4 regions of the Bacillus sp. FDAARGOS_235 genome follow, and region 4 is predicted to be linked to each of the others. Evidence: riboswitches for the same ligand, from Rfam matches in the RefSeq annotation. Region 4 holds a riboswitch; each other region holds the start of a gene.

Region 1 (7,642 bases), 320 kb from region 4:
AGGGAAATACGTAAAAGAAAATGTGCAAACATTACGAACTCACGGTATTACTCATATCGCAACATTTACGAAACGAGCAAGAGTAATGAGACTACTTGAAGAAGAAGTAACAATTTCAAAATGAACCACGATTTTTTGATGAAAACATTCCTTTTTGTTCAAAATAAGAAAGAAAAAAAGGAGGGTAAGAAATGGCGAAACAACAAAATAAACAAAATGTACAAGGTGCACAGCAACAAGCTTATACTTCTGAAACGAATGCTACATCTCAATCAGTTATTGAGGAGCAAATTAGCGATACAGTTGCAGAAGGAACAATTGATGTGAAGCTCGGAAAAGAATCGCAGGAAAAAGCGTAAGAAGAGGGGGGAGTTGCATCTCCTCTTTTTTCATGGAAAAGTGTCGATTTTCAAAACTATAATCAAATTCCTTGGTTTTTATAAGTGGATTTCTTACAATGAAATATAAGAGATATCTTATTTTCTATAGAAGAGGTGTTAGTAGTGGCAAAAATATTAGTAGCAGGGAAAATTCCAGAAATCGGATTAGAACTATTAAAAGATCATGATGTAGAAATGTATGATAAAGAAGAGTTAATTTCTTTAGATGAATTAACAGAGCGTGTAAAAGATAAAGATGCATTGTTAAGCTTACTTTCTACAAAGGTGACGAAAGAAGTTATAGATGCGGCACCTAATTTAAAGATTGTTGCAAACTATGGTGCTGGCTACGATAATATTGATTACTTGCATGCAGGAGAAAAAGGGATTGCGGTAACGAATACACCGAAAGTATCAACTGAAGCGACAGCAGAATTAACATTTGCACTTCTTTTAGCAGCAGCACGTAGAATTCCTGAAGGAGATACGTTATGTCGTACAACTGGATTTAACGGATGGGCGCCATTATTTTTCTTGGGCCGCGAAGTACACGGTAAGACAATTGGAGTTATCGGTCTTGGAGAAATCGGGAAGGCAGTTGCAAAGCGTGCGAAAGCATTTGGAATGAACGTTTTATATACAGGACCAAATCGTAAGTTTGAAGCTGAATCTGAACTAGAAGCGACATATGTAACATTAGAAGAGCTGTTACAAACGGCAGATTTTATTACAATTAACTGTGCCTATAATCCAAAATTACATCATATGATCAATGAAGAACAGTTTAAAATGATGAAGAAGACAGCATATATTATAAATGCTTCGCGTGGACCAATTATGAATGAATTAGCACTTGCTTATGCATTAAAAACGAAAGAAATTGAAGGAGCAGCTCTTGACGTATTTGAATTTGAACCGAAAATTACGGAAGAACTAAAAGGATTAAAGAATGTGGTACTTGCTCCTCACGTAGGGAATGCAACATTCGAAACTCGTGATGCGATGGCTGAAATGGCAGTAAGAAATATTTTAGCTGTATTAAACGGTGAAGAACCTGTAACACCTGTAAATCCAAAAGTATTAGTTACAAAATAAAGTGAGACTTTCATTTGTAAGGCCTCCCGATTAATCAGGTTGTCCGCAAATAGTGGGATAAAAAGAAACCTTCCGAATACGGAAGGTTTTTGTTTTTATTATTTTTCTTTATTCGCTTTTTTAGACGGTCTTTGTCTAATAAATTGAGATAGCATATACAAAATATATAGTGGAATAGCAATGAATAAGAAAACAGAAAAATTACCGATCCCTGTTTGATACATTGTGATAATGATTCCAACTAAAAATAATGTAATAATGATGCTATATCTTGGAATTGGTACATCTTTTAAACTTGGGATACGAATACGACTCACCATTAAAAATGCGAACGTTACAAAGACTGTAATAAGAACGATTTTGGGAATGGTATGTGAAAATAATGTTAAGAAAGCAACAAGCCCTCCCGCTGCTGTAATCGGTACTCCAGTGAAATATTTCATTGAAGTAGAAGATGGTGTTACATTAAATCGTGCTAAACGATATGCTCCGAAAAGAGGGAATAATCCCGCTATGTATAATCCGATGATTCCGTAGTTTGAGAAAGATGTGTAATACATTAAAACAGCTGGTGCTGCACCAAATGTTACGACATCTGCGAGTGAATCAAGCTCTTTTCCCATTTGTGAATCAACGCGTAATAAACGAGCAACACGACCATCAAGACTATCTAACATCATCCCGATAAGTACTAAAATAGCAGCTGATTTATAATATCCTAAAGATGCATAGCCGATTGATAAAAATCCGCTATATAAATTTCCGAGCGTAAATAAGTTTGGAATAGCTGCTCTATACAAAATCTGATCCCTTGCTTTCTGTAATAAATTCTTAATTAGTGTATGAAAGTTTACTTATTTTATCATACCATAAATTTCTTCCTCATACGAAAGAAATTACCAATTTGTGAAAGATTTCATGGGAGAATGATTTGGAAAATAAGTAGAAAAAGAAGCAACTTTTATAAAGTTGCTTCTTGCACTATTCAAATTTTGTTGTCATCGTTCCGGTTTTATATCGATTGTTAGGATCGAAACGTAATAAATCTCCATAAATGAGTTTATCGGATAATTTTAATTCTGTTTTTGCTTTTTCAATATACGGCTGACATAGTGATATAGCAGCTTCTTCACCTGTATTTCGTTTATAGCACATGTTTTTTGTATAAACATAATCTTCCGAAACAAAACTACCATCACGCATTACCATAAGTGGATCTTTTTCTTTAATAAATAAGTCCGTTCCAAATTCAACGGATTGATTTGTTTTAATCCCAAGTAAATGAAGGAGCGTTGGTTTAATATCAAGTTGACCGGATACTTTAGAAATCGTTTTTCCTTCTTGACCTGGCACATGAATAATGAGAGGGACGCGTTGTAATTGCATAGAATCAAACGGTGTAATAGCGTCTTTCCCAAGGAACTGGGCCATAGCTGCGTTATGGTTTTCAGAAATACCGTAATGATCACCATAAATGACAATAACTGAATTATCATACAGTCCTTCATCTTTTAACTGTTTAATAAATAATTTAAGAGCTTCATCCGTGTAACGAACAGTTGGAAAGTAACGGTTTAAAACACCACTGTCCGAATTAAACTCATCAACATATTGATCTTCTGGATTTAGAAGAAATGGAAAATGGTTTGTTAAAGTGATAAATTTTGTATAGAACGGTTGCGGTAAAGATTTTAACTTTGGAATAGATTGTTCAAAGAACTCTTTATCTTTTAATCCCCAACCAACAGACATTTGTTCCGTACCTACGTAATCATTTAAATTAAAGTAACGGTCATAACCAAGCGCAGGATACATTACGTCACGATTCCAAAACGTTTTATCGTTTGAATGGAAGACAGCAGAAGAATATCCGTATTTCTTTAATTGTTCTGGTGTGGCAGTATACTCATTTGTTGCATGAGTAAAGAATACAGAACCACGGTCTAACGGATAAAGTGAATTTTCAACGATAAATTCAGCATCAGAAGTTTTACCTTGTCCCGTTTGATGATAGAAGTTATCGAAATAAAAACTATCTTTAATAAATTCATTTAAAAATGGAGTAATTTCTTTTCCATTTATTTTTTTATTAATAACAAAACTTTGTGTAGATTCCATTGAAATTAAAATTACATTTTTACCTTTTGCAGCTCCAAATAAGTTTTTATCAACTTGCTTATCTTTTGCATCTGTATAGTTTTTAATTTCAGAGAATCCGTCGCCACTTGCGAATACACGTTCAGCCGAAGACTTAGATTGAAGCGTAATATCAAATAGATGATATGTGTATAACCCTAAATTTTTCACGACAGTTTGACGGTCAAATGAGCGTGAGAACATTTGTGGCTTATAAATAACTGAAACAACAATTTGTAGTGCTAATAACGCAGTTACACCGCTAAAGAAAGTTCTCTTCTCAGATCGTGAAAGTGGTGTTTTATCACCAAATGATGGGAATTTACGTGAAATAAACATTAAAATAATTGCATCTGCAAATAAAAGTAATGTTTTGTACGTAAAGAGCTCTTTTATGCTCGTCCCTAAATCAGCCATATTATTTGTTTGGAATAAAACCGGGAAGGTAACGAAATCGTTATAAAACCCATAAAACATTGCATTTCCAAATAAAATAAATGACAGTATAAAACTAATTCCAATTATAATTCGATTTCGATGCTTAGATGCAAATAAAGCTAAACCGAAAAATAAAAGTAACGCAGCTAGTGGATTAATAAACAGCATAAATTCTTCAAAGAAGTTATCAATTTTAATATCAAACGCTAGCTTGTACACAATATATGTTTTAATCCATAATAAAACGACTGCAACGAGTGCAAATCGTAATTTTGGAAACAGATGTTGTAGCATAATATACTCCTCTCCTAGAAAGCATGACAGTTCTTGCGAGCCGGTTTGATTAGCGCCTCACTTTATATATACGAACAGTCTTTTGTTATTATGATTATTATACTATGAGTATCATTATACGAAAATTAAAGAGGGTTGTGGGCTTTTTTTGCAACAATTGAGTAGAAAAAGAGAAGTAGGAGACAATAAAATAGAATTTCTATGCGCGATTATTGTAATTCATTAAACATAGAAAGTATCGCGTAATGGTGCGGAGGTTATAATGCGAAAATTATTTTATCTTATAATGTGCAGTATTTTTATACTCTTTGCTTCACCGAGTGTATCAGTAGCTCAGTATGATGCACCTCTTATGGAAGATGCACTTTATTCTGTTTTATTTCCGAAAATAAATAAAGCAATTGAAAAACAATATGGGAGTTTGAAACCTTATCAATGTCCTAAAATTATTAGTTTAAAAAAAGTGTATAGTGGTACATATTTATTTCAAACGGTTATTGAAGTGACGAAGTACGAACAGATTGGTGGGAAAATTGTTCCACCATTTGAAAAAGTAACTATTACGTTTAATAATGAAGAAGGCGAATGGGAAGTAACGAAGATAATAGTAAAGCGCTTACCAAATGATACGAAATTAAACTGTAAAAAAACAATATAAAAAATTGTTTGACAAATAAAATGGTCCTTTGGTATTGTTAATAGCAACAATTAGATGTTTGAAAATTAAATAGACTTACCTCATCTACTCTCAAAGGTAGAGGCCGCGATAGGAAAGAGTAAGCTATGGGAGATTTAGTGGAATCTGTGACCATGGGTTGAAAGGGACTATTGCCGAAATATAAGAATAACCACCTTATTCATATATTGGGACTGCATTGAATAAATGTAGTACTGTCATAAGATTTATTTTATGGAGAGCTATTTGGAGATGTTGATGCGGTTTCTTATTTTGAGAAGATAACAACTTGTTTATTTTTTCAATATATATTTTTCCTAATAAGAAACGCGTGTGAACATTGTTCCGCGCGTTTTTTGTCTATCTAAAAGCGTGCTGCAATGAATAGAAGATTGGGGTTATGAGTTTTAGAGGAAATAAGGGAGGAATTCAAATGTATTTACACGGCACAAGCCGAATCAATGGGCAAGGACACTTAGAAATTGGAGGGTGCGATACGACGCAGCTAGCAAAACAATACGGAACACCACTTTATGTATACGATGAAGAGTCTATTCGAGGGAAATGTCGTGCGTTTCATCGTGCTTTTAAAGAAAGTGGTTTCTCTTATCAAGTAGCATATGCAAGCAAGGCGTTCTTGTGCATGGAGATGTGCCGAGTAGCTCGTGAAGAGAACATGTCATTAGATGTTGTTTCGGGTGGGGAATTATATACTGCGCTCCAAGCAGGATTTCCAGCATCACGTATTCATTTTCATGGAAACAATAAAACAGAAGAAGAGATAGTGATGGCTCTTCAGGCGAATATCGGTTGTTTTGTAGTAGATAATTTCTTGGAATTAGAAGTTTTACACGATTTAGCAATGCAACATGGGAAATTTGTAAACATATTAATTCGTGTAACGCCTGGAGTAGAGGCGCACACACATGAATATATTACGACAGGCCAAGAGGATTCAAAATTTGGATTTGGCGTTTCAAATGGTCAAGCGATGCAGGCAATTGGGCTTGCTTTACAAAAATCAAATTATAATGTGTTAGGGATTCATTCACATATCGGATCACAAATATTTGAAACGGCTGGTTTTGTTCGAGCGATTGAAGTTCTTCGTAAATTTTTGGAAGAGGTGAGAGAGCAAACGAACTATGTAGTAAAAGTATTAAATGTAGGCGGAGGATTTGGAATACGCTATACAGAGTCAGATACACCATTAACTCTTGAGACATATGTGCGAGCTGTAACAAGTGCAGTGAGAGAACAATTTACAGTATGTGAATATCCATTGCCAGAAATATGGGTTGAACCAGGCCGTAGTATTGTAGGTGATGCGGGAACGACAATTTATACAGTTGGATCTGTGAAAGAAATTCCTGGCATTCGGAAATATGTATCCGTCGATGGTGGAATGACAGATAACTTAAGACCGGCTTTATATAGCGCTCGTTACGAAGCGATGTTAGCGAATCGAGGAAATGATGAGAATGAGGAACTCGTTTCAATTGCTGGGAAATGCTGTGAGAGTGGAGATATGCTAATTTGGGATATTAATCTACCGAAAGTTGCTTCTTCTGATTTACTAGCAATTTCTTGTACGGGAGCATATGGGTACTCGATGGCGAATAATTATAATCGAATTCGGAGACCAGCCGTCGTCTTTGCGAAAGGTGGCACATCGCAAATTGTTGTGGAACGTGAAACGTACGAAAATATCATTGGGAACGATCGCATACGTATTAAAGAGCTTGTTTAAATAAGGAAAAGGAGTTGTTCGAATGGGCAATTCCTTTTTATAAAGTGAAACTATAATCAGTGGGGGGGATTGCCCGCAAATAGCGGGATAAAATAAAATAATTAAAATATATCGGAAAACTAGGATTGAAAAAAATCAGAATTGTGATAAAATACAAATACAAAGCTTATCAAGAGAAGCGGAGGGAACTGGCCCGAAGAAGCTCGGCAACCTGCTTATAGAAAGCAAGGTGCTAAATCCAGCAAAATGGAATCCATTTTGAAAGATAAGGTAAAATATATTACCGAACAGTCTTTTCGAAATGGGAAAGATTTTTTTTATGAATAAAAAGGGGGGCTGTTCGCGTGAGCGTACGGGAACATTTTGATGAAGTATCTGAGAAAATTCAAGCGATGCTTGCTGATATGAAATATGGTTCAATTACAATTGTGGTGCAAGATGGAAAAGTAATTCAATTAGAGAAAAGTGAAAAAGTACGTTTAAAGTGAAAAGCGCTGACTAGAAAAACTAGAGGCGGTTTTAATCTATTTTAATAGATTAAAACCGTCTTTTTGCTTTTACAGGGGGAAAAAACATGTTGACGTATGAAACGTGGGAAGAAAATCGTGTTTCATTTTCAGAGGAAGATGAAACGAAAGGCGCGCTATCCGTATTAAGTTGGGCTTATAAAGAATATAAAGATGAAATTGTATACGCGTGTAGCTTCGGAGTGGAAGGCATGGTTTTACTGCATCTTATAAACCAAGTAAATCCATCTGCTAAAGTTGTATTTTTGGATACAAATGTTCATTTTCAAGAAACGTATGAATTAATTCAAAAAGTAAGAGAACGATTTCCTTCATTAAATATTATAGAAAAACAGCCGGAACTTAC
Region 2 (7,642 bases), 1.3 Mb from region 4:
GTCAGATCACTATTTTCGAACATACTAATACGTTCTTCTCTTGAAGCGTGTGGTTGAATTCTTTCATATAAACTTCTCGGTGAAGCGTGAAACATACGAATGAGTTTTCCGCTCATAAAAAATTCGATCGAAAATGGTAAGCTTCTTAAATAGTCATTTTGTTCTTCTGATAATTGTTTTTGATGCCATTTTAATGCTTCAAATTCAGTCGGTTTTGTAATGAAATCATCCCAATTCCCCATTACAACGCCTTCGCATTCTTTACGAATGATTTCAATTACTTCGCTTGAATGAGGGCCTTTTCCTACTAAATCTCCAAGACAAATAATGCGCTCGATTCCTCTTAATTTAATATCTTTCAGCACAGATTCTAATGCCGGAATATTACCATGAATATCTGAAATTACCGCTATTTTATCCAAATGAATCCCTCCGTTATTTATTTTTCATTATATCCATATGATAGGATTGATACCATCTTGGAACATAGGACGAAAAATGATTATTTTCTTCTAAAATTCCATTTAGTCTTTCCTTCATATCATCTACTAGGTGCGGTGTGCTTCGGTTTGTCCAAACGATATCAGCCGGGAATGTCATTGCTGCATATAAGGAGTACAGCTGCCAAAAGTGAAGTGACGGTTCGCCTCCGCAATAACCGTGAACTTGTCCAACCGCAAATGGTTTGCTTATTCTTGTAGTAAAAATCGCTACATTATAAAAATCGTGTATTGGATCGCCAAAATCATATCCACCAAAATCGATAACGATAAACTCCTTGTTATGAATCATACTATTTGCTGGATGGAAATCATCGTGTAAAAATGTGATTGGACGATTTTTTAATAAGTCTTTATGGTTTTCTACAAAGGTTAATACTGGCTTCAAATCCAGAAAATTCACCTCGTAGTCTGCTAGTGCCTCTATGTATCTTTCGTATTTATTCCATCTAAATGTTTCCCATTTATTACTTGCACTTTCTCTTTCAATTGAGTGAATTCTCCTTAATACTTCTCCTGCTTTTCTTCCTACATCATACTGTTCTTCCACCGATAACTTCCGTAAGCTCTCTTCACCATTTACTCCGTCAATCCATTCAAATACTTGAACACATTTATTTAATTCTTCAAGTTTTATAAAATGAATTAACTTGGGCGTTGGAATATGTAATAACTCTATTTGTTTCATATACGTATATTCTTCTAGTTTTCGTTCATAATTAGCAGAATCACACACTTTTACAAAATACGTTTCACGATTCTCTAGTTCAATTTTATATTTTTCCTCATGCGAAAAACCTTTTGTAATGGCTATACATTTTACAATACAGGGCCACTCTAGTTTTCTTTCTATCTCTCTTACTATTTCTTCCAAAACATCCCCTCTATTCATATATGTACAAACTACCTAACACTTCATACTCTCGTTTATTCTCCCCTTTAAACTCCACTGCAAAAGGATATTCACCATTCCTAATCAAGTGTTCTTTCACTAGCCCTTCCCCAATCGGTTCACAAAACTGTACATGAATGTCACCAAACGCTACACTTTGGCACTCAGCATTCCATTTTTCATTTTTTGTGACTGAACTTGCAGTTAGCCCCATTACTTCTTTCCACTTTCGCACTGTGTCTCGAACATTTTTCACTGCATAATGGATCACTTCAATGTGTTGCACTTTGTTTTTATGTTCCGTGATCGTCCCTATGTTGCGTAAGTCGTTTCTTCTTTCTTCATCGGTTTCATTCCACTGTATAAAAAAAGGTAATCTCGGCCCGCTTTCTTCTTGCTTTACAAATAACATTTTCCATTCTAAAAGCCGACCATCTTTTCTCATACGTTTCCCTTCAAATGGTCCTATTGTTTGTAAACCGTATTTACTAAATTTATCTGCTAATTCTTCAATGGCATCTGTTCGAATTGCAATTTGTAGCATTCCTTCTCCATTTTGTAATTTCACCACCGTTTCTTGTACTAATGGATTTTCTGCTTCTTTCGCTTTTTCTTCATGCTGCACAGCTAAAAATTCTATGTATGATAAATCAAAATAACATAAACTATTCCAAGTTCCCCAAGTAGTATGCTCTCCGCCTAATACAGTATGAAATCCACTCGCTTGCATTTGTTTTGCTGCTTCCTTCGGTGTACAAGGCACTGCGTGAACGAGATGATCAAATCGTAACATAGTCCTTCTCCCCTTTCTCTCCATCCTTTTATTGTATATTTTATTTTTCTTTCATTCAATTCAAAAAACTTCAAAACCCAGTTGATTTATATGATTAATATGTATTATAATGAAACAAATTTAATTATTGCTGATTGGAAAAACCAAAGGCACTTTTCTCATACGGGAAAAGTGCTTTTTTCATTTATTATTACAGGGGGATTATTTATGCAGAAATTAATTGTCTTTGCTATTATTGGATTTTTCGCTCAATTGATTGATGGGGCACTTGGAATGGCGTATGGGGTAACATCTACCTCACTATTATTAATGTTTGGTATTGCACCAGCTGTAGCATCCGCATCTGTTCACTTAGCTGAAGTCGTTACAACCGCAGCTTCTGGTGCATCGCACATCAAATTTGGAAACGTTGATAAATATACAGTTTCCAGATTAACATTACCCGGAGCAATTGGGGCATTTGTTGGGGCATGTTTTTTAAGTAATTTACCTGGCGATGTGATTAAACCGTACATTTCAATATTTTTATTCACTTTAGGCGTTTATATTTTATTACGATTCATTATTCAAAAACAAATTGTTACTTCCAAAAAGCGTATGTCTGCCAAACAACTTGTGCCACTCGGCTTATTCGCTGGATTCGTCGATTCAACTGGTGGCGGTGGCTGGGGTCCAATTACGACACCTGTACTGCTAGCAAGAGGAAATGAAGCTAGAAAAGTTATTGGATCTGTAGATACGAGTGAGTTTCCTGTTTCGCTCGCTGCAACAATTGGTTTCTTCATCTCACTTGGCTGGGAACAAGTAAGCTGGGTTTGGGTATTCGCCTTAATGCTTGGCGGTATTGTCGCAGCTCCAATTGCCGCATGGTTAGTACGTATCGTTCCACCTCATTTACTTGGGGTATTAGTTGGTGGCCTTATTATCTTTACGAATATTCGTACACTACTTACAACATTTAAAGTGGATCCAACTATTATTTCACTTTCTTACGTGGCAGTTGGTCTTGTCGTTATTATTTCTATTTTCATTGCTGTCCGTAATCATTCCAATCGTTCTAACCCATCAACAGGCGGCTATCCGAAAGATCAAAAACAAATGCTACCATAATGATAAAAAATGCCGCTCGAACTATATCGAGCGGTATTTTTTATTTTTCTATTTTCCAATTAATCATCGTATCTGTTGTATCTACTCTCTTCATATGTAATTTCTCTAATACACGAATCGAACTAGCATTTTCAAGGAGTGTCTCCGCAATAATTGTATCTACCTTTCCTGTCTGGAAAGCCCACTTTATTAATTCATCTACAGATTCTGTAGCATACCCTTTATTCCAATATTTCTCAATAAAACCGTAACCAATTTCTACTGTACGTTTCTCGTTCGGTTTCCCTTTAAATCCTATATCCCCTAGTACGATGTCATCTTCTTTTCGAATGACATACCACGCACCCCAAGGTAATAAAGCTGCGTCTTGTTTTACACTTTCTACATGCCCTGCAATATGCGGGCCGCTATTGTATCCTTGATTCTTCGCAATCTGAACCCATTCTTCCGTACACGGGATAATATGTAATCTTTCTGTTTCTAATTTCATAACGATGTCCCCTTTTTAATTAAACAGTACTTCAATTTTACTACAAAAAAGAAAGAATATTCAATCTTTTAATTTGCACATATGTTTTTTCTTTAGAACAAAATAAAAGAAGTGATACCCTTCAATCGTTATGTCGAATTATATTTTCTGAATTTTCTTTTAATTTTAAAGGGTTTTTCATTATTTTTTGCGAAACATTTGTATAACAATTTTTTCTTTGTTTATTGCTACATAATAGTAGGTTCGGGTGGAGTTATGCAAGCGTTTCCTATACAATAACCGATATTTTTTGACTTTTCCTAACAAAATTCCTTGCAATATATTCAGAAACTCATTACAATTGCCATATGTTAAATATCTTAGCAATATATAAATCCTCATCAATCCGATGAGGTAGAGGTTGCGACTTTTAAAAGTAAAACGGACGAGACACAGAGAATGTCACTGACTCCGTTTGAAAGGAAAAGTTGCCGAAGTTTGTATTTCTTCTCTGGAAGTATGAGCTGGGGCTGTCTCCGAAAGGAACAGAACTGTCACGTTTACAAAATTACCGTGTAAACGTGGGGTGCTATCTTAACGGAAGGGTATGATGGGGTGGTTATTTGTGAAACGTTCCGCCTAATTCCTTTGGCGGTTTTTTGTATTTTTCTCCCCCGCTCCTTCCTAACCTACAAGAAAAGGAGTGTTGAACATGAATAGCGCAACAAATCAATCTACCTCTAAAACGCAAACTACACAAGGACAAGGTGAATTAAAACGCGGATTAAAATCTCGTCACCTTACGATGATTTCTCTCGGTGGTACAATCGGTACCGGACTATTTCTTGCCAGCGGTGGTGTAATCCATTCAGCTGGTCCTGGCGGTGCACTAATCGCATACGCCGCAATTGGAATTATGGTGTATTTCTTAATGACAAGCTTAGCTGAACTTGCAGCTTACATGCCTGTTACTGGATCTTTTAGCACGTATGCAACAAAATTTGTTGATCCATCACTTGGCTTTGCACTTGGATGGAACTATTGGTATAACTGGGCGATTACAATTGCGGCAGAACTAGCGGCCGTAACATTAATTATGAAATTTTGGTTCCCTGATACCCCTTCCCTCATTTGGAGTGGATTATGCTTAGCTATTATTTTTCTCTTAAACTATTTATCTGTTAAAGGTTTTGGTGAATCTGAATATTGGTTCGCACTTATTAAAGTAGTTACTATTATTATCTTCTTAGTTGTCGGCTTCATGATGATTTTTGGAATTATGGGCGGCGAATCTGTCGGCTTTAAAAACTTCACTGTTGCAGATGCTCCATTTAACGGCGGTATCATGGCAATTATCGGTGTATTTATGGCTGCTGGTTTCTCCTTCCAAGGAACTGAATTATTAGGTGTAGCTGCTGGTGAAACGTCTGATCCAGAACGCAATATCCCAAAAGCAATTCGTTCGATCTTTTGGCGCATTCTTTTATTCTATATCCTTGCAATTCTCGTTATCGGTTTATTAATTCCTTATACAACTGAAAGTCTTGCAGCAAGTGATGTTACAGTAAGTCCATTTACACTTGTATTTGAAAAAGCAGGCGTTGCCTTTGCTGCTTCTGTTATGAACGCTGTTATTTTAACGGCAGTTTTATCTGCTGGTAACTCTGGCATGTACGCATCAACTCGTATGCTTTGGGATTTAGCTCGTCAAGGAAAAGCACCGAAGTTTTTAGGCAAATTAGATAGCCGTGGTGTACCTGTTAACGCTCTAATCGCAACATCAGTAGTTGGTAGCGTCGCTTTCATCGCTTCTTTATTCGGTGACGGTGTTGTATATATTTGGTTATTAAACGCTTCTGGTATGTCTGGCTTTATCGCATGGGTTGGTATTGCAATTAGTCATTACCGCTTCCGTAAAGCATATATCGCACAAGGAAAAGATTTAAAAGACTTACCATATAGAGCAAAATGGTTCCCATTCGGTCCAATCTTCGCATTTACACTTTGCGTCATCGTAATTTTAGGACAAAACTACGGCGCATTTATGGGTGAATCAATCGATTGGAACGGCGTACTCGTTTCTTACATAGGTTTACCGCTCTTCTTAGTACTATGGTTAGGATATAAATTTACAAAGAAAACAAAAGTGATTCCACTTGATAAATGTGAACTAAAATAAAGTAGAGCGAGCAAACAATTTTGTTTGCTCGTTTTTTTTACAATTCTCTTTACTTCCCTATTTCTTTTGTTTTTGCAATAATAAAAGAAATAAAAATAAAGGTTGGGATACAATGAACATTCGTATTACTGATGAAGCAAAGGCAGCTATACATAGATTAGAACGTGCAGATAAAAAGATCATTCGCATTAGAGGAACAATGACAAACTCTTGTAGCATTTTCGTTGATGTTGATTTAGTTTGGGATACATACAATGCAGATGATATTGTATATGAGGATGAAATGCTTATTGTACAAATGGAATCATTCACGAAAGATTACACTGGTGATACAGTGAAACTTGATTATAAGACGACTGGTTTTAGTATTACGACTCCTAGTGAGACGTTAGTTTATGGATTGTCGATTAAAAAATAAAAATTATTTTCAACTGACCAATGAGGTGGAAAAATGGGTAAATACGTTCCATTAAAATTTTTATTTAATGATGAATTAGCAGAAAAAATGGCTGATTCTATTTGTAAACACGATTCTACTTTCTCTAAAAAAAACTTTATAGCCTCCGTAACATGTAAAGTTGAAGGTTTAGAGTTAAAGCAACGGATTGAAGTAATAGCAGATGAATTACACAATGCTTTACAAAAAGATTTTAATGAAGCAATACATATATTACTGAAAACATTGGGACCAGAAAATACAACAGAAGTAGGTACATTTACAAACGGCTATATGTACATGCCTATCGCAAAATACGTTGAAAAATATGGGCTTAACGATTTTGACTCCTCATTCCATGCAATGTATGAAATAACAAAAAGGAATACTGCTGAATATGCCATTCGGCCTTTTCTTGAAACGTACCATGAAGACACACTAAATATTTTACAACAGTGGATTCATGACGAAAACAGCCACATTAGGAGACTAATTTCTGAAGGTACAAGACCAAGACTTCCTTGGGCAAAAAAAACAGGAGCTCTAAAAGGTAACTTTAAGAACAATTTACAGCTTCTTGAACCATTAATGAATGACCCTTCTAAGTATGTTCAAAAATCTGTAGCCAATCATATTAACGATATTACGAAGGAAGATAAAGAACTCGTTTTTCAATGGTTGCAGCAATTACGTGATAAACAGCATCCTGTTAACCCTTGGATTATAAAACATGGGTTAAGAACGGTGATAAAAAATGGTACTTTACCAAAAGATTTTTATTTTTAAGTATTTTTAAATGAAAACGGCCAAAACAAAAACGCTTATGCTTCAAGAATGAAGTATAAGCGTTTTTTCTCTTTAAAACATTATCCCTGCCTTAAAATATTTTGAAACATTTCCGGTTTATTTTGTTTAAAACTCTCTATTATTTCTTTTCCAAATATCGTTATACTCTTCTCCCAAGGATGGCCTAAATACCCCCACTTAAAGTCTTTCTGAATAAAGAAATAGTAATCACCATTCGGAAATATTGGTATACGCCACTCATAAAATTCATTTCTTTCAAACTCTAAGTGTGGATTTACCCAATAACACTCATGTTGCCAATCTAGTGCCATCATATATTCATTCAATGCTGTATTCTCTTTGAAAACTTTTAATGCTTTTTCTTCAAGTTCATCATATACATTTAAATCTACCGATTCTCCAAAATAATGAGAGATGTCATATGTGATAAACGGTCCTGGTACTTTAAACGATGGA
Region 3 (7,642 bases), 810 kb from region 4:
TCTGGTAAAAACTCTAAGTCTTTTGTAAACGCAGCAATTTCAATGGCTTTCTCGAGCTCTTCTTCAGTCGCTTCCCTGTTTCCGAATAAAATATTTTCCCTCGCTGTTTTTGAGAATAAAATGTGCTCCTGAGGTACATATCCAATCCACCCGAGTACATTATCACTCGTCATTTTATCTAATGTCACATCAGAAACTGCAATATCCCCTTCTCCAAGCGGATATTGACGAAGAAGCTGACGTACAAGCGTCGTTTTTCCGCTTCCTGTTTTTCCGACAACCCCTAGCGTTTCTCCTTGTTTTAATGTAAAAGAAACCTTTTTTAAATTTTCTTCAGATGATGAAGGATAGGAAAAAGAAACTTCATCAAACTGAATATAATCAGGCTCGTGTACAAGCTTTGGATTTTTCGGATTCTTTACATCCGGTTCATATGCTAACGTTTCATTCACACGATCTAACGAAGCATTTCCTCTTTGCATAACATTAATTAATTCGCCAATTGCAAACATCGGCCAAATCATCATCCCTAAATACACGTTAAAGGAAACGAGCTCACCAAGTGTCACCTTTGATTGAAATACAAGGTATGCACCATACACTAAACCAATTAAATAACTAAGTCCGACAAGCATTTTCACAGTTGGTTGGAATAACGCATCGATTCTTGCTACCTTCATATTTTTTTCGTAGACGTCATCTCCTAAATGATGAAATCTTTCCTGATCTGCGTTCTCTTGTACGTATGCACGAATCACCCGCACGCCAGCAATTGATTCAAGTACTTTATCATTCATATCACCGAACGCATCTTGCGCAACTGTAAACCTTTCATGCAATTTCTTTCCATATATATTCATCGCATATGCCATAATTGGCAGCGGTATAAGGGCCGCTAATGTAAGCTCCCAACTTATTGTAAATCCCATCATAAAAACGATTGTAAGCATATATAAACTAGAATCTACAAGCGTTAATATACCGAAACCAGCTGTCATAGCGATTGCTTTTAAATCGTTTGTTGCTCTCGCCATTAAATCGCCAGTACGATTTTTTTGATAAAACGTCGGTGTCATCTTGAGTAAATGCCCCATAAATTTCGAGCGCATCGTCTTCTCAAGTACGAACGCACCTCCAAATAATTGATGCTGCCAAACAAAAGTAAGGCCATATCCAACTATCGTAACTCCTATTAAAATAAGAATAGACTCCATAATTGCTGCATTCGTTAACGTTCCTGTTTTTATATTATCAATCGTAACCCCTAGTACTTTTGGGGGAATAACTTCAACTATATTTACAATTAAAAGCGCACCAATTGCGATACTATATCTCTTCCAATGCTCTTTAAAAAACCATCTTAACTTTAGTAATACTGAAAACAATGTAACCTCTCCCTTCTCGTTTTCGTTTCACTCTCATTTCTTTATCCGCTATCCAAACCAATCACATTTACATTTCGTAACCCATACAATCTCATCACATTTTTCCACCTTCCAAATTTCAGTTTTATAGTAACCATACAAAGTATGGAAACAAGCAAATTGGACAAAAAAAAGCATACCGTCGCTTGACGATATGCACAAGAATGCATAAAAGCGTACGTTACGATATACGCAACGTACGCTTTTTATAAGACAAAAATGCCCTATATATCCGTACGGGTTGCGTAATGATATGAATGTTTTCTGTTATTTAACAGAGCTAAGCCCATTACATTTACGATTACAATCATTACGCACACCCCTTTCATTTATTTTCCATTTATTATCTTACAACTATATTGAGTATTCTGTCAATTGTTTTTTTCGTTATAGAGTAAGATAGTCTTTTATCACAAAAAAATGAAGAATGGTTCATAACACGATAAATAAGTTAGAAATAAGGGAATCTTCTGTAAGAAAGGGCATACAAAATAAAAAAAGAATAAGAAATCGTTTTCACAAACATTTCATTTGAAAAATATTATCAAACCCCCTACAATCACCTTATACTCACTCTTACAAGTTGCTATTTTAGGAGGACTAATCATGACAACTAGCAATACGTACAAATTTTATTTAAACGGAGAATGGAGAGAAAGCTCTTCAGGACAAACAATCGACATTCCATCTCCATACTTACACGAAGTAATTGGTCAAGTACAAGCAATTACTCGCGGAGAAGTAGATGAAGCAATTGCATCTGCAAAAGAAGCTCAAAAATCATGGGCTGAAGCTTCTCTACAAGATCGCGCAAAATATTTATATAAATGGGCTGATGAGCTCGTAAATATGCAAGATGAAATTGCCGATATTATTATGAAAGAAGTCGGTAAAGGATATAAAGATGCGAAGAAAGAAGTTGTTCGTACAGCTGACTTCATTCGTTACACAATTGAAGAAGCTTTACATATGCACGGAGAAAGCATGATGGGCGATAGCTTCCCTGGCGGAACAAAATCAAAACTTGCGATTATCCAACGCGCACCACTTGGTGTTGTATTAGCAATCGCACCGTTTAACTACCCAGTAAACTTATCTGCTGCAAAACTTGCACCAGCATTAATTATGGGTAACGCTGTTATTTTCAAACCAGCAACTCAAGGTGCAATTAGCGGTATTAAAATGGTGGAAGCACTTCATAAAGCTGGCCTTCCAAAAGGTCTTGTAAACGTAGCTACAGGACGCGGTTCTGTAATTGGTGACTACTTAGTAGAACACGAAGGTATCAATATGGTATCGTTCACAGGTGGTACAAACACAGGTAAACATTTAGCGAAAAAAGCTGCAATGATTCCACTTGTATTAGAACTTGGTGGGAAAGACCCTGGTATCGTTCGTGAAGATGCTGACTTACAAGATGCTGCAAACCATATCGTAAGCGGTGCATTCTCTTACTCTGGTCAACGTTGTACAGCTATTAAACGTGTACTTGTACACGAAAACGTAGCAGACGAGCTTGTTGACTTAGTAAAAGCGCAAGTAGCTGAACTATCAGTTGGATCTCCAGAACAAGACAGCACAATCGTTCCATTAATTGACGATAAATCTGCTGACTTCGTTCAAGGTTTAGTTGACGATGCTGTTGAAAAAGGTGCAACAATCGTTATCGGTAACAAACGTGAGCGTAACTTAATTTACCCAACATTAATCGACCACGTAACAGAAGAAATGAAAGTTGCTTGGGAAGAGCCATTCGGCCCAATCCTTCCAATCATCCGCGTTTCTTCAGATGAGCAAGCAATTGAAATTGCTAACAAATCAGAGTTCGGCTTACAAGCAAGTGTCTTCACAAAAGACATTAACAAAGCATTTGCAATTGCTAACAAAATCGAAACTGGTTCTGTTCAAATTAACGGACGCACAGAGCGCGGACCTGATCACTTCCCATTCATCGGTGTAAAAGGTTCAGGTATGGGCGCACAAGGTATTCGTAAGAGCCTTGAGTCTATGACACGTGAAAAAGTAACTGTATTGAACTTAGTTTAATCTTATATAGAAGCTGATCTAGTTTTAGATCAGCTTCTTTTTATTTCACGAGTTGTTTTTCCATAGGTAAATTCACACATTCTACAGAAATTTCATATCCTAGCCAACGCTCAGCAATATGTTCAAATGATAAAACAGAGCCTGTTGTAAAAAATCGATGCTTCGGATTCAAATTGTCAGACAGGATTCCTTTGTGCTGTAAAATTGTGCTTAATTCTATCGCTGTTTCTTCTGCAGAACTAATAATCGTTACATCTTCTCCTAGTTCCTTTTTTATATAGGACTCTAAAAGTGGATAATGCGTACACCCAAGAATTAACGTATCTATATCTTCTTTCGTTAATGGCAGTAAAGCTTGTTTCACTTGCTGCGTTACATATGCTGTATCTTCTAATTGATTTTCTACAACTGTAGCTAAAGTCGGGCACGCGTGACTATGCACTTCCAAATATGTATCAAGCTCGTGTAATGCTTTTTCGTACATATTAGACTGTATCGTACCTACAGTTCCAATTACTCCGATTTCCCCTTTCTTTGTCACTTTAATTGCCGCTCTTGCTCCCGGATGTATAACGCCAATAACCGGAATAGACAGTGCTTCTTGCAGCGCAGTCAATGCAGCAGCTGCAGCAGTATTACATGCTACCACTAGCGCTTTTAACGGAAACTGTTTGAGGAACTCAACCATTTCAAATACGAAAGATTGTACCTCTTCTACACTTCTTGGCCCATACGGACAACGCTCATTATCACCAATATAATAAATGCTCTCTTTAGGCAATTGTCTTATAATTTCACTCGCAACTGTTAATCCCCCAACTCCCGAATCTAGCACACCTATTACTGAATGTTTATGACATACAGACATATACTTCATCCCCTTCTCAATCTTCTAGCGTCAATAACATTTATTATATTATGAAAATTCAATATTACATAATAATCCCTCTCTCTTTTAATCACAAACTCTTCTCTATAATCTGATTATTACTATATCCATTGACGTATAAAAATACATTTGTTACTCTTAAATACGTTAATTTAATATTTAAATCCTCATTCGTATCTCGGTGAGGTAGAGGTTGCAGTCATTAAGAGTATCATTTCAGGAGATGTAGTGGCATTGATGAAGAAATGGGAAAGGAATGATTGCCGAAGTAAGTCGTGTCCACCATGCACACTTGCTGGGTCTGCATTTAATAAGTGCAGAACTGTCACAAACGTTTCGTTTGTGGAGAGCTATCGAGAGGTATGTCGTGGGTTTCTTATAAGATAGAAAGCATGTAGCGGCAGATTACGTGCTTTTTTTGTTTTGTTTGGGACTTCTCTTCTCTAATCGGAAGACATACATATCTCCTCGCTTGACTTGGTTATACTAACTTTGGAGGTATTTTCTATGCAACAAAAAAAATGGGGCTTTTGGGTACTAACAGCTTTCGTTGTCGGTAATATGGTTGGCGCTGGGATTTTCATGGTGCCAAGTACATTGGCACAAACAGCAAGCCCACTCGGTGTCACTTTAGCTTGGTTAACAACAGGGTTTGGTGTTTTAATGCTAGCTCTTGTTTTCGGTAATTTAGCAATTCGTCGTCCTGATTTAACGACAGGACCACAAAGTCATGCATATGCTTTATTCTCAACACCAAAAAAGAAAAAAATGGCTGGTTTCAGTATGGTATGGGGATATTGGGTTGCAAACTGGGCAAGTAACGTTGCTATTATTACATCTTTCGCGGGATATTTATCACTCTTCTTCCCAATTATGAAAGATACACGACTACTATTTTCAATCGGTTCGTTTAACATAGAAGTCGGAAAACTAATTACATTTACGATTTGTTCCATCTTACTTTGGGGAACTCATATTATATTAACTAATGGTGTAAGCGGAGCTGGAAAGCTAAACTTCTTAGCAACAACAACGAAAGTGACTGGATTCCTTTTATTTATCGTCGTTACGTTATTTGCATTCGAAGCTTCTAAGTTTGGACAATGGTACACACCGATGATCGATAAATCAGGTGTATCACATGGTCTTCTTTCACAAGTAAATTTAGCCGCTCTTACAACGCTTTGGGCGTTTATCGGAATTGAATCAGCCGTTCTTTTATCAAACCGGGCTGTTTCTCCAAAAACGGTAAAACGGGCAACAGTTGCGGGATTACTTATTACAGTTGCAATTTACTTAGGAATTACAATTTTAACAATGGGTGTCCTTCACGTTGATACATTACAAGCTTCTGAACGTCCGTTAGCAGATGCACTAAATGCTGCAATGGGTCATGGCGGCGGGAAACTGATGGCATTACTTGCTCTTACTTCCCTATTCGGTTCTATCTTAGGCTGGATTTTATTAAGCTCAGAAGTACCGTATCAAGCAGCAAAAGAAGGTTTCTTCCCTTCCTTCTTCACAAAAACAAATAAAAAAGGAAGTCCAATTTACTCATTACGATTAACAAACATTATGTCGCAAGTATTCTTATTCTCAACATTATCAGGAACTATTGCGGAAGCTTATACATTCGTTATTACCGTATCAACACTGGCCTACCTCATTCCATATCTCGTTTCACCGATCTTCCAGTTAAAATTAGTCGCAACTGGTGAAACGTATAAAAATGAAATGCGGGCAAGAATTACAGATGGTATAGTCGCAGTGATCGCACTTTGCTACGCACTATGGGTTATAAAAACCGGTGCATCCGATATAAAAACGTTCCTTCTCGGAATTGGTTTATTCGTAATTGGATTTGCTTTCTATCCATTAATGAATCGTGATCAGAAAAAAAATAACGAAAAGAAAAACGGGCAAGTTGCATAACGCAATTTGCTCGTTTTTTCTTTTGTAAAACATATATAATAGAACAAAGAGGTGAAAAACATGTCAATTGAATCACTATGGAGCAGTCGCTTCCAACAACATATGCAAAATATCATTACATACTTTGCACGTATGATTAACGGTTTATTATATAGCTTTATCTTTATTTCATGCGTTGGCGCATATTATTATGCTCAGTTTCTAAAAGCATCTCCTTCTAAAGGAATATCTCTCATACTCATAACGACCGTTCTTACATTTATTATAATGAGATGTCCCATTCGCACCTTTATTCAAAAACCTGATGCTGTCTATTTGCTTGCATTAGAAGAGAAACTAACATCTTATTTTAAAAAATCTCTTCTATATAATTACATCATTCAGATTTTCCCATTATTATTTACGTTCCTTATTCTCGTTCCGCTGGCTATGCAATCATTACAATTAACTGTACCGTTCTTATGTACAATCTTTATCGTTTTAATGATTACGAAAGCTTGGAACCTGTACATATATTGGATGTGGCGTGATAGCCATGAAAAAAACATATGGTTCATTATTCGTATTGCTTGTAACGTCCTAATCATTTACATGCTATTTTACTCGGCACATGTTCTCATATTAGGCGGATTGCTCTTACTACTTGCTTTCCTACTTCTATATACGAAAAAACAGCCTACAAAACGAATACCGTGGGATTACATAATCGAGCAAGAAGAAAAAATGGATGTTCGCTTTTATCAATTTGCTAGCATCTTTACTGATGTTCCGCAACTTAATAAGCAAGTAAACAAAAGAAAATGGCTTACAAATTGGATTGAACCTTTATTACATAAAAAACGAGCAACTTTCTTCTATTTACATACACTAGCATTTTTACGCGGGAATGATTATTTCGGTATATATATTCGCTTAGGGCTGATTGGTGCCTTCGCCTTATATTTTATACCAAACACATACGTAAAAGGCGCTATCGCATATATCGTCCTATATATGATTTCTATGCAGCTTCGTTCCCTCTGGAAATATTTTTTGGGAAATATTATTGTAGCATTGTATCCGATTGATACTGAAAAACGAATGAATCAATTTCTTCGCTTAATCTTTATATTACTAAGCATTCAACTCATTGTATTTTCGAGTGTTATACTCATTGCTACAGGTCAATTACTACATACCTTGATTATTATGATAATCGGGGTAATCTGGATTAAATTTATTATTGTACCAAAAACGAAGCAACGTGTTTCTTCGTTTTAACGAAAAGAATTATCTTAAAAGCCAAGGAGAAAATAAATTATCTCCTTGGCTTTTTTATTTTTCTTCCTCAAACAACCGATATTTTATGATT
Region 4 (7,642 bases):
ACAGGAGTCACAATATATACAGTAAAATTCTTCGTATTAAATACCTGTTATTTTACAACATATTCGCCTTGTAGTTCCGATTCTAAAAATTCGTTGAAGCAATCTACAACCATATAAGATAACTCCTTTCATTATTCATCCAAATTTTTAATCAAACTTACGAATACTTGGGACAGATAGCGCTATTACAATTGTAAAGATTACGAATAATGCTAGCATTAATATAGTTACCTCTCCGCCTATTACATTCGCTAACCAACCAACAACTACATATCCTAATGGCAATAAAGCAAAAGAACCTAACATATCAAGGCTTGCTACTCTTCCGAAAGCTTCTTCCGGTACGAGCTCTTGTAAACTCGTTTCCCAAATGAGTCCAAATATCATCATACCGAATCCTTCAATTGCCATTAAGAATATTAAAGCAGGCGCCCAAGAAATAAAAGGCATAACTAATAGAGCGAAGCCGCTAATTAAAACACCTCCATAGGCCAGTAACCCTCTCTTGTGCCACCGCTCTTTCCCACCAAATATTAATGCGGCAATTACAGCACCGCCACCAGAAGATGCCATTCCCAGTCCGTAAACGTAAGCTTCAAAATGATGATGAATATTAAATAACCATGGAATTAATACGACGATAATGCCGGCATAACAAATATTTACGAAAGAAAAAACGAAGATTGTAATCCAAAGCCACGGATGACTTTTTAAAACTAAAACACCCTCCATAAACTCCTTTTTATAATCGACCTTACTCTTTTCAATCGATTTTATTTTTTTAAACTTAATTTCTTTTAAAAATAATAAACATAAAAATGATAATAAGTACGTTGCTGCATCTAATCCAAATCCTATCCCAGCAGATGCAACTGAAACGATTAATCCACCAAGTGCTGGTCCAATTAACCGTATGCCTTGATTACTCATTTGCGTTAATGCATTAGCTGCATTGCGAATTTCAGGTACGAATACTTTCGCCCTCACAGCAGAATATGCTGGCTGAAATATCCCTTCCATAAGTCCATATACGGCAACGAGGACATATAACAGCCTAATCGTTAACAAATCCGTAAATATAAGTGATGCAAGTAATAGCATTACTATACAGCGGATTATATCCGTAAATAACATTAATTTTACTCGATCAATTCGATCTACAACTAACCCTGCAAACGGTAAAGCAAGAATATTAGGTAGCATATACATTGCCATAGTCATCCCCATTACAACTGTTGAACCAGTTAGTGAGTAAACAACGACTGGCAAAATAACCATTGTTATAGAACTCCCTAAAGTTGAAAGCAATTGTCCAATCCACAAAAACTTAAAATGCCGTGATACTTTGACTGGCAACAGTAATTTTCCGACATATCCTAAACCTTTTTTGGTTTGTATTTCTCCCTGCATTTTCCTCACCTCTTTTCACTTAACTATAAACTCTATAATAAACATCTGAAAAATATTAATATTCTATTTTAAATTATAATATGAAACTACTATATTTATGGTAAAATTATCAAAAAAATACAAAGGAGAAAATATGGTCATGCCTTCCAATTCACCTAACATCGAGCACCAGATCTATACAATGTGTATGATCCAGCGTAACAATGAAATTTTACTTTTAAAACGTCCCAATCATCGAGGCTTTCCTGGCTATATAGCTCCTGGCGGAAAAGTAGATTTTCCAGAAAGTATCGTCCAAGCTGCTATACGAGAAGTAAAAGAAGAAACTGGACTACACGTTTCTAATTTAACTTTTAAAGGGGTAGACGAATATGTAAATCCTAAGGGGCATGTTCGATATATGGTATTCAACTATTGGACCGACTCATTTGAAGGCGAGCTTCTTATTAATCCTCCTGAGGGTGAATTAGTATGGGTGCCAATCGATACAGCACTCAATCTTCCTATGCAAGATTGGTTTAAAGAAAGATTCCCTTTATTTTTTGAAAAAGGTACGTTTGAAATTCAACGTGTTTGGGACCGAGACTTAGATAAACAAGTCGCTATGACAATTACCCATACGTAAAAAAGCTTGGAATCCTTCCAAGCTTTTCTTACTTCACCTCTATTTTCTTAATCTCATAATCAATTTCTAAAAACTTAACTCCGAATATCCACATTTTATGGTGAGCAGTTAGCATGTGACCCTTTCCCTCTTTAATGATAAAAATCTCTGTTAACGGTAAACGGATTGTAAAGAAACCAGTATGTAAATAAATCCCCTCATCTCCCTTACTATTTTCTCTCAACTTACTAGTAATGATTAAATCATTGCTATCATTACATACTTTTAAAATACCTGTCATATTCGAATAAGGTAAAGGCAATGCAATATTCATATATGTCTCGTTCTTATGCGTATGTTTTGAATACAGAGCCAAAAAAATAGACTCTCCTGCTTCATTTTCCCTTAGCCAAGCCCTTACATTCTCTCTCCCATCTTTCTCATCATTTACACCTATGATAGAACCATACATTGTTTCCCACTTATCGCCCATCCCTAAATGTATTTGTCCTACTCGTTTACTCATTTTCGTATAACAAAATGCAAATGGACGGAACCAACGAGCCCATTTAATATTCGATTGTAACTCATACGCTGCTGTATTTTCATAAAAACGAATTATACTTAAAGGAACCTTCGTCACGTCAAATGACTCACTATGAAAATCATTTATTTTATCAACTAAACCGTTGTATTCCTTACTATCTACTAAATTTCCATTCTGTAAAAATGTCCCACCAATTCTCACGCTTCCTCTTAATCTACTCATTGGTTTCCCATAGTACTTATAATTTGGAGCACTCTTTTCAATCATCCAACCTACAAATGCTGGTAATGCTACTCCAATACCATTTACCACACCGTGAATCCAAACCATTTGAGCAATTGTAATCGTCAGTACTTGTTTTAAATTTCCGTATGAATATATGAGTGAGAACATAATTGTAACCATGAGCGTACTAGACGAAATGATTAAGAGAACCTTTGCACGAATAGCATTAAATTTCGCTTTCCAAACGTAAATACCATATCCATAAATAGCACATAAATATATCACAACTGCAAAAAATTCAAATATCCTCAAATATGTAATTCCTATTGCAACTGTCATAGGTGAAATCATGATGATAAACATAATAGCATCATACACTTTACTTCTCTTTTCTCTTTTTCTCCCTATTAAACCAGCTGATAATGGCAATAAAAACGCCGAATAATGAAAATGTGCAGCTGTGAGTAAAACAATGTCAGAGCTAAAATGCATAATTGAAAGTTTTGCTACTGAAGCAAAAAACCAAAAACCACCTAAAAACAAATAAATAAACGCACTATCTATGACGGTCTCCTCTAACGGCTTCCATCCTCTTTCTAGCAATCTACTTACACCAAATAACGCAACAATTCCTGTATATACAAACCAAACTAGCGCAAATAAATAGTGATTTGTGACGAAAGCTAGCATTGCGCAAATTGCTGCGATTGGATATAAAAACGATACGAATTTATAAAATAATAAATACGATCCATTTCTTGTTCTTTTATCAATAATACAAAAAGACATCGGTATAAATAATAAAACAGATAATAATATAATTGCTTCAACAGGATTTATATTCGACCACTCACATATTAGAAAAACAACATAACAAGCAAGCCCAAATATTATATTTTTCATATCGTTTATTCCCTTTCTACAAATGTTCCCTTGTATGAAAAAAGCGAACCAATTAACGGGTTTCGTACTTGTACATGAATTCGAAAACACTTAAGTGTTTCATCATAACTTTCAACAATTTTTGCCTCACCATACAAAAATTTTGGTAACGGCATTTTTCTTCCAAACATATAAAACCATTGTTCCTTTGAAGAAATATGCATTGCCCCTAACTCATCGATATGAAAATGCAGTGTAGAAACGAGTAAATGTGGTTCGCCAAAATAATCTACAATTTCATTTTCGTTTTCATCCAATTGCATAACTGCGTTAAAATATCTTTTCTTATTATGAAAATAAAAAGTACGGTTCCACCTTACTAATTCTTGTCCATATTCATCTCGCTCAGCTATGTTTTGTATCGTAAATGGAATTTCCTCTCCTCGTTCCGAGAAAAACATTCGAAACTTCGATGCAATTTTCAATATAAATTTTACGAAAAAAGAGCCACCGTAAATTTCATCCATCTTTCCTTCCCCTGTAAAACTATTCTCTTCTGTAATCGCATAACGCTTCTGCAATTCAGGATGAAGATTTTTATAGGTATCCCCTAATAATCGTTCATACATATTAGCCATACACTTGTCCCTTTCTCGCCCTCTTGCAATTTTTCGCGCTTGGTAAATCGAAACTATTTATATAACCGACAATTGATAACCCCATTAGAAGAACATTTAATGTAATCGGATTAAACGGCCCTGTAAAGCTTGCGATATTCGTAAATCCTGCCGCTAACGTTAAAACTAGTAATACAATAATATGCAGTATAAATAATTTTCGTTTTATTATTGGCAACAGCCATACGACACCGAAAATTATTTCTAACACCCCAATTATTTTAAGTATACATACACTACTTTCATTTGAACCGATTAATAAAGAAAGCATCTTTACTTCCTCTGAATGAGTAAACAGTAGTTTTGGCACTATCCCTTGATATATCCATACAAAAGCAAATAAAAAACAAACGAGCCAATACGTCATCGTTCTTCTAATTAGCAAACTAGGATGCAAACCTTTTTCCAACCATAATTTGAGAGCATCAAAACTCCAAGCAGTCGCCCAACCTAATAATGGACGAAACATATATGAATCAATCACATTTCCTATACGACCATATCTCGTATCATAATCATATTGCGTTTCAAAATGAATACACTCTTTATGCGGTGTATACTTCCAATAACCACGCCCTATTCGTATAAGTGATAATGTATTGTCTGTCCAAAATTTCAAAGAAGAAATCCGTTCACCAGTTTCTTTTCTTATTTCACCTATCGATTCCCCTTCTCCGCCTATTTCAAGCCCAAATCCTATCTTTGTTTTATATAAAAACTTCTGTGGTTCTCCCTCTTTTTTCTCTAAATACGAAATTTCAGTAAAACGAGCATCCCATTCTGTATGTAGGTCTGGTTCTTGCGTATATTCCCATAATTTCTCTATTGTCGTTTTCATTTCTGTTGCAACATAAATAGGCCTTTTTCTTTTCATACTCCGACCTCCTACACTCTATATTTTTAATGTACATGTAATATATGTATTTTGCTACATTTTTCACAAACTTTATCTCTAAAAAGAAAGAATTTTGAAAATACATATAAAACACTTGATTCCCTGAATAATTTAAATTATTATAAAACAAATGTTACCAACAACTTCATAAATCAAACACTCTCGCCTAAAACGTGAGATAGAGGTTGCAATACTTATGAGTATTCTAATGGAGACACAGAGATGTCTATGAAATTGGATGAAAGGAAGTGTTGCCGAAATTGATAAATTTCTCTGCATTTATCAATTGGGGCTGTTTTCGAATAGAAACAGAACTGTCATATGTACAGACATGTACGTATGAAGAGCTATCTACAAAAAAGAGATATCATTTTCATGGTATTCCTTTTTTGGCGGTTTTTTTATTAGCTCCGTTTTCTGTTTCCCTTTTCCTGTAACAGCACCATCCTCACTTATTTGAGATGGTGTTTTTTGTTTTTCTCTCTGGTAACTACAGGAATATTGGGATTTATATATGTCCTAATCTATTCTTAAAAATGGACGAAAGAAGGAATTCGTAATGGAAACGATTGTACAAAAATTTGGTGGTACTTCTGTCGGAAGTGTTGAGCGCATTCAACATGTGGCAAATTTAATTATTGAAGAATATGAACGAGGACATAGTATCGTCTCTGTCGTTTCAGCAATGGGGAAAAGCACAGATGAACTTGTAGCACTTGCTAACGCTATTGCGGAAAATCCGAGTAAACGTGAAATGGATATGCTTCTATCTACAGGAGAACAAGTAACTATTTCATTATTAACAATGGTACTACAAGCAAAAGGTTATAACGCAATTTCATTAACAGGATGGCAAGCTGGTATTACGACAGAATCTGTACACAGTAGTGCACGGATTACTGACATTAACGTTGAGCGTATTCAGTCTTATCTTACTGAAGGCACGATTGTTATCGTAGCTGGTTTCCAAGGAATCAGTGAAAAAAATGAAATTACAACGCTTGGACGTGGTGGCTCTGATACGACAGCTGTTGCATTAGCAGCGGCACTAAAAGCGAAAAAATGTGATATTTATACGGATGTAACAGGCGTATACACGACGGATCCACGAGTTGTAAAGACAGCTTACAAATTAGATGAAATTTCTTATGATGAAATGTTAGAACTGGCAAACCTCGGCGCCGGCGTATTACATCCACGTGCTGTTGAATTTGCCAAAAATCATCATGTCGTTTTAGAAGTTCGCTCAAGTATGGAACAAGAAAACGGAACAATTGTAAAAGGAGAATGTAACATGGAACAACAATCAATCGTTAAAGGTATTGCTTTTGAAGATAATATTACACGTGTCACAGTGAAAGGATTGGAACAAGGTTCACTTTCAATAATTTTCTCTACGTTAGCTAACGCACATATTAATGTAGATATTATTATTCAAAGTATTACAAATGAAGGAACTGTTCATCTTTCCTTCTCTATCCATTCTAATGACTTACAAGAAACACTAGAAGTATTGGAACAGAACCAAGAAGATCTTCACTATGAGTCTGTAGAACATGAAAATCATTTAGCAAAAGTATCAATTGTAGGATCTGGTATGGTATCTAATCCAGGTGTTGCTGCGAATATGTTCACTACTTTAAAAGAAGAAGATATTCATATTAAAATGGTAAGTACATCTGAAATTAAAGTGTCTGTCGTTATTGACCGCCTTCATTTAGTAACAGGTGTGGAAGCACTTCATCAATCATTTATGGCGAAAATTGAGCCTTTAGTGCAAATGAGCTAATTTAATATTTTTATTGCAACTTACAAAAACATATTAATCTATTTCTTTCCTATATAAATAAAAAGCTGTTTGCATAGATTTCAAGACTCTACGCAAACAGCTTTTTAATATATTATCGATATCCAAAAATCATTATAAAACAATGAAATTATTCTTTAAACTCTTTCCTAGGAAATATAGTTGACTCTTCTTACTTCTTATCACACATATCGTTTCTCTCTTTCCCTTGAAAAAATGATCTATATTCATTGAAAATAATTTTCTTCACATCCGAGTAAAAGACCATCATGAATAGTGCAATTCCTAATACAACCACCTGTATTTTTTCATACTCAATGAACGCACTCATAATGAGCAAACCACATCCAATATAAAAACCAAACTCATTCTTTTTCTCAAAATCCGCCTCTTCTTCATCAATATGTATTTTCTCTTTAAAGCTTTGATTCCCTTTTATTAACTCATCTAGCGTAACGTTGTACATTTCGCTCAGTAAAATTAAATTATCAATGTCAGGGTAACTTTTATCATTTTCCCACTTATAAACCGCTTGCCTCGTCACACCAATTTTTTTAGCAACATCCTCTTGCGAAAACTCCTTTGATTCTCTTAG

What was found. Region 4 has a riboswitch for lysine ahead of A6J74_RS08040 (aspartate kinase). Riboswitches for the same ligand answer to the same signal wherever they lie in the genome.
Region 1: another riboswitch for lysine. It lies ahead of lysA (diaminopimelate decarboxylase); the one in region 4 lies ahead of A6J74_RS08040 (aspartate kinase).
Region 2: another riboswitch for lysine. It lies ahead of A6J74_RS29505 (amino acid permease); the one in region 4 lies ahead of A6J74_RS08040 (aspartate kinase).
Region 3: another riboswitch for lysine. It lies ahead of A6J74_RS12525 (amino acid permease); the one in region 4 lies ahead of A6J74_RS08040 (aspartate kinase).

The regions. Positions count from the first base shown of each region.
Region 1 is NZ_CP020437.2:1,569,450-1,577,091, reverse strand. It holds gene A6J74_RS09735 (histidinol phosphate phosphatase domain-containing protein) at 1-124, shown strand, start outside; gene A6J74_RS09730 (YozQ family protein) at 192-359, shown strand; gene A6J74_RS09725 (2-hydroxyacid dehydrogenase family protein) at 504-1,475, shown strand; gene pssA (CDP-diacylglycerol--serine O-phosphatidyltransferase) at 1,574-2,275, opposite strand; gene A6J74_RS09715 (LTA synthase family protein) at 2,457-4,343, opposite strand; gene A6J74_RS09710 (DUF3888 domain-containing protein) at 4,606-5,001, shown strand; lysine riboswitch at 5,091-5,272, shown strand; gene lysA (diaminopimelate decarboxylase) at 5,453-6,769, shown strand; SAM riboswitch class I at 6,933-7,041, shown strand; gene A6J74_RS09700 (YezD family protein) at 7,114-7,257, shown strand; gene A6J74_RS09695 (phosphoadenylyl-sulfate reductase) at 7,344-7,642, shown strand, end outside.
Region 2 is NZ_CP020437.2:5,255,343-5,262,984, reverse strand. It holds gene A6J74_RS29530 (metallophosphoesterase family protein) at 1-422, opposite strand, end outside; gene A6J74_RS29525 (aminoglycoside phosphotransferase family protein) at 436-1,374, opposite strand; gene A6J74_RS29520 (VOC family protein) at 1,385-2,185, opposite strand; gene A6J74_RS29515 (sulfite exporter TauE/SafE family protein) at 2,285-3,295, shown strand; gene A6J74_RS29510 (GNAT family N-acetyltransferase) at 3,336-3,785, opposite strand; lysine riboswitch at 4,172-4,364, shown strand; gene A6J74_RS29505 (amino acid permease) at 4,477-5,943, shown strand; gene A6J74_RS29500 (iron-sulfur cluster biosynthesis family protein) at 6,056-6,361, shown strand; gene A6J74_RS29495 (DNA alkylation repair protein) at 6,395-7,165, shown strand; gene A6J74_RS29490 (DUF2716 domain-containing protein) at 7,246-7,642, opposite strand, start outside.
Region 3 is NZ_CP020437.2:2,066,430-2,074,071, forward strand. It holds gene A6J74_RS12500 (ABC transporter ATP-binding protein) at 1-1,385, opposite strand, end outside; gene gapN (NADP-dependent glyceraldehyde-3-phosphate dehydrogenase) at 2,031-3,470, shown strand; gene racE (glutamate racemase) at 3,511-4,338, opposite strand; lysine riboswitch at 4,539-4,720, shown strand; gene A6J74_RS12525 (amino acid permease) at 4,867-6,291, shown strand; gene A6J74_RS12530 (ABC transporter permease) at 6,352-7,551, shown strand.
Region 4 is NZ_CP020437.2:1,254,324-1,261,965, forward strand. It holds partial or broken gene A6J74_RS30380 (hypothetical protein) at 1-113, opposite strand, end outside; gene A6J74_RS08010 (MFS transporter) at 148-1,410, opposite strand; gene A6J74_RS08015 (8-oxo-dGTP diphosphatase) at 1,550-2,035, shown strand; gene A6J74_RS08020 (YndJ family protein) at 2,064-3,689, opposite strand; gene A6J74_RS08025 (DUF4166 domain-containing protein) at 3,695-4,306, opposite strand; gene A6J74_RS08030 (DoxX-like family protein) at 4,299-5,219, opposite strand; lysine riboswitch at 5,412-5,598, shown strand; gene A6J74_RS08040 (aspartate kinase) at 5,800-7,029, shown strand; gene A6J74_RS08045 (helix-turn-helix domain-containing protein) at 7,220-7,642, opposite strand, start outside.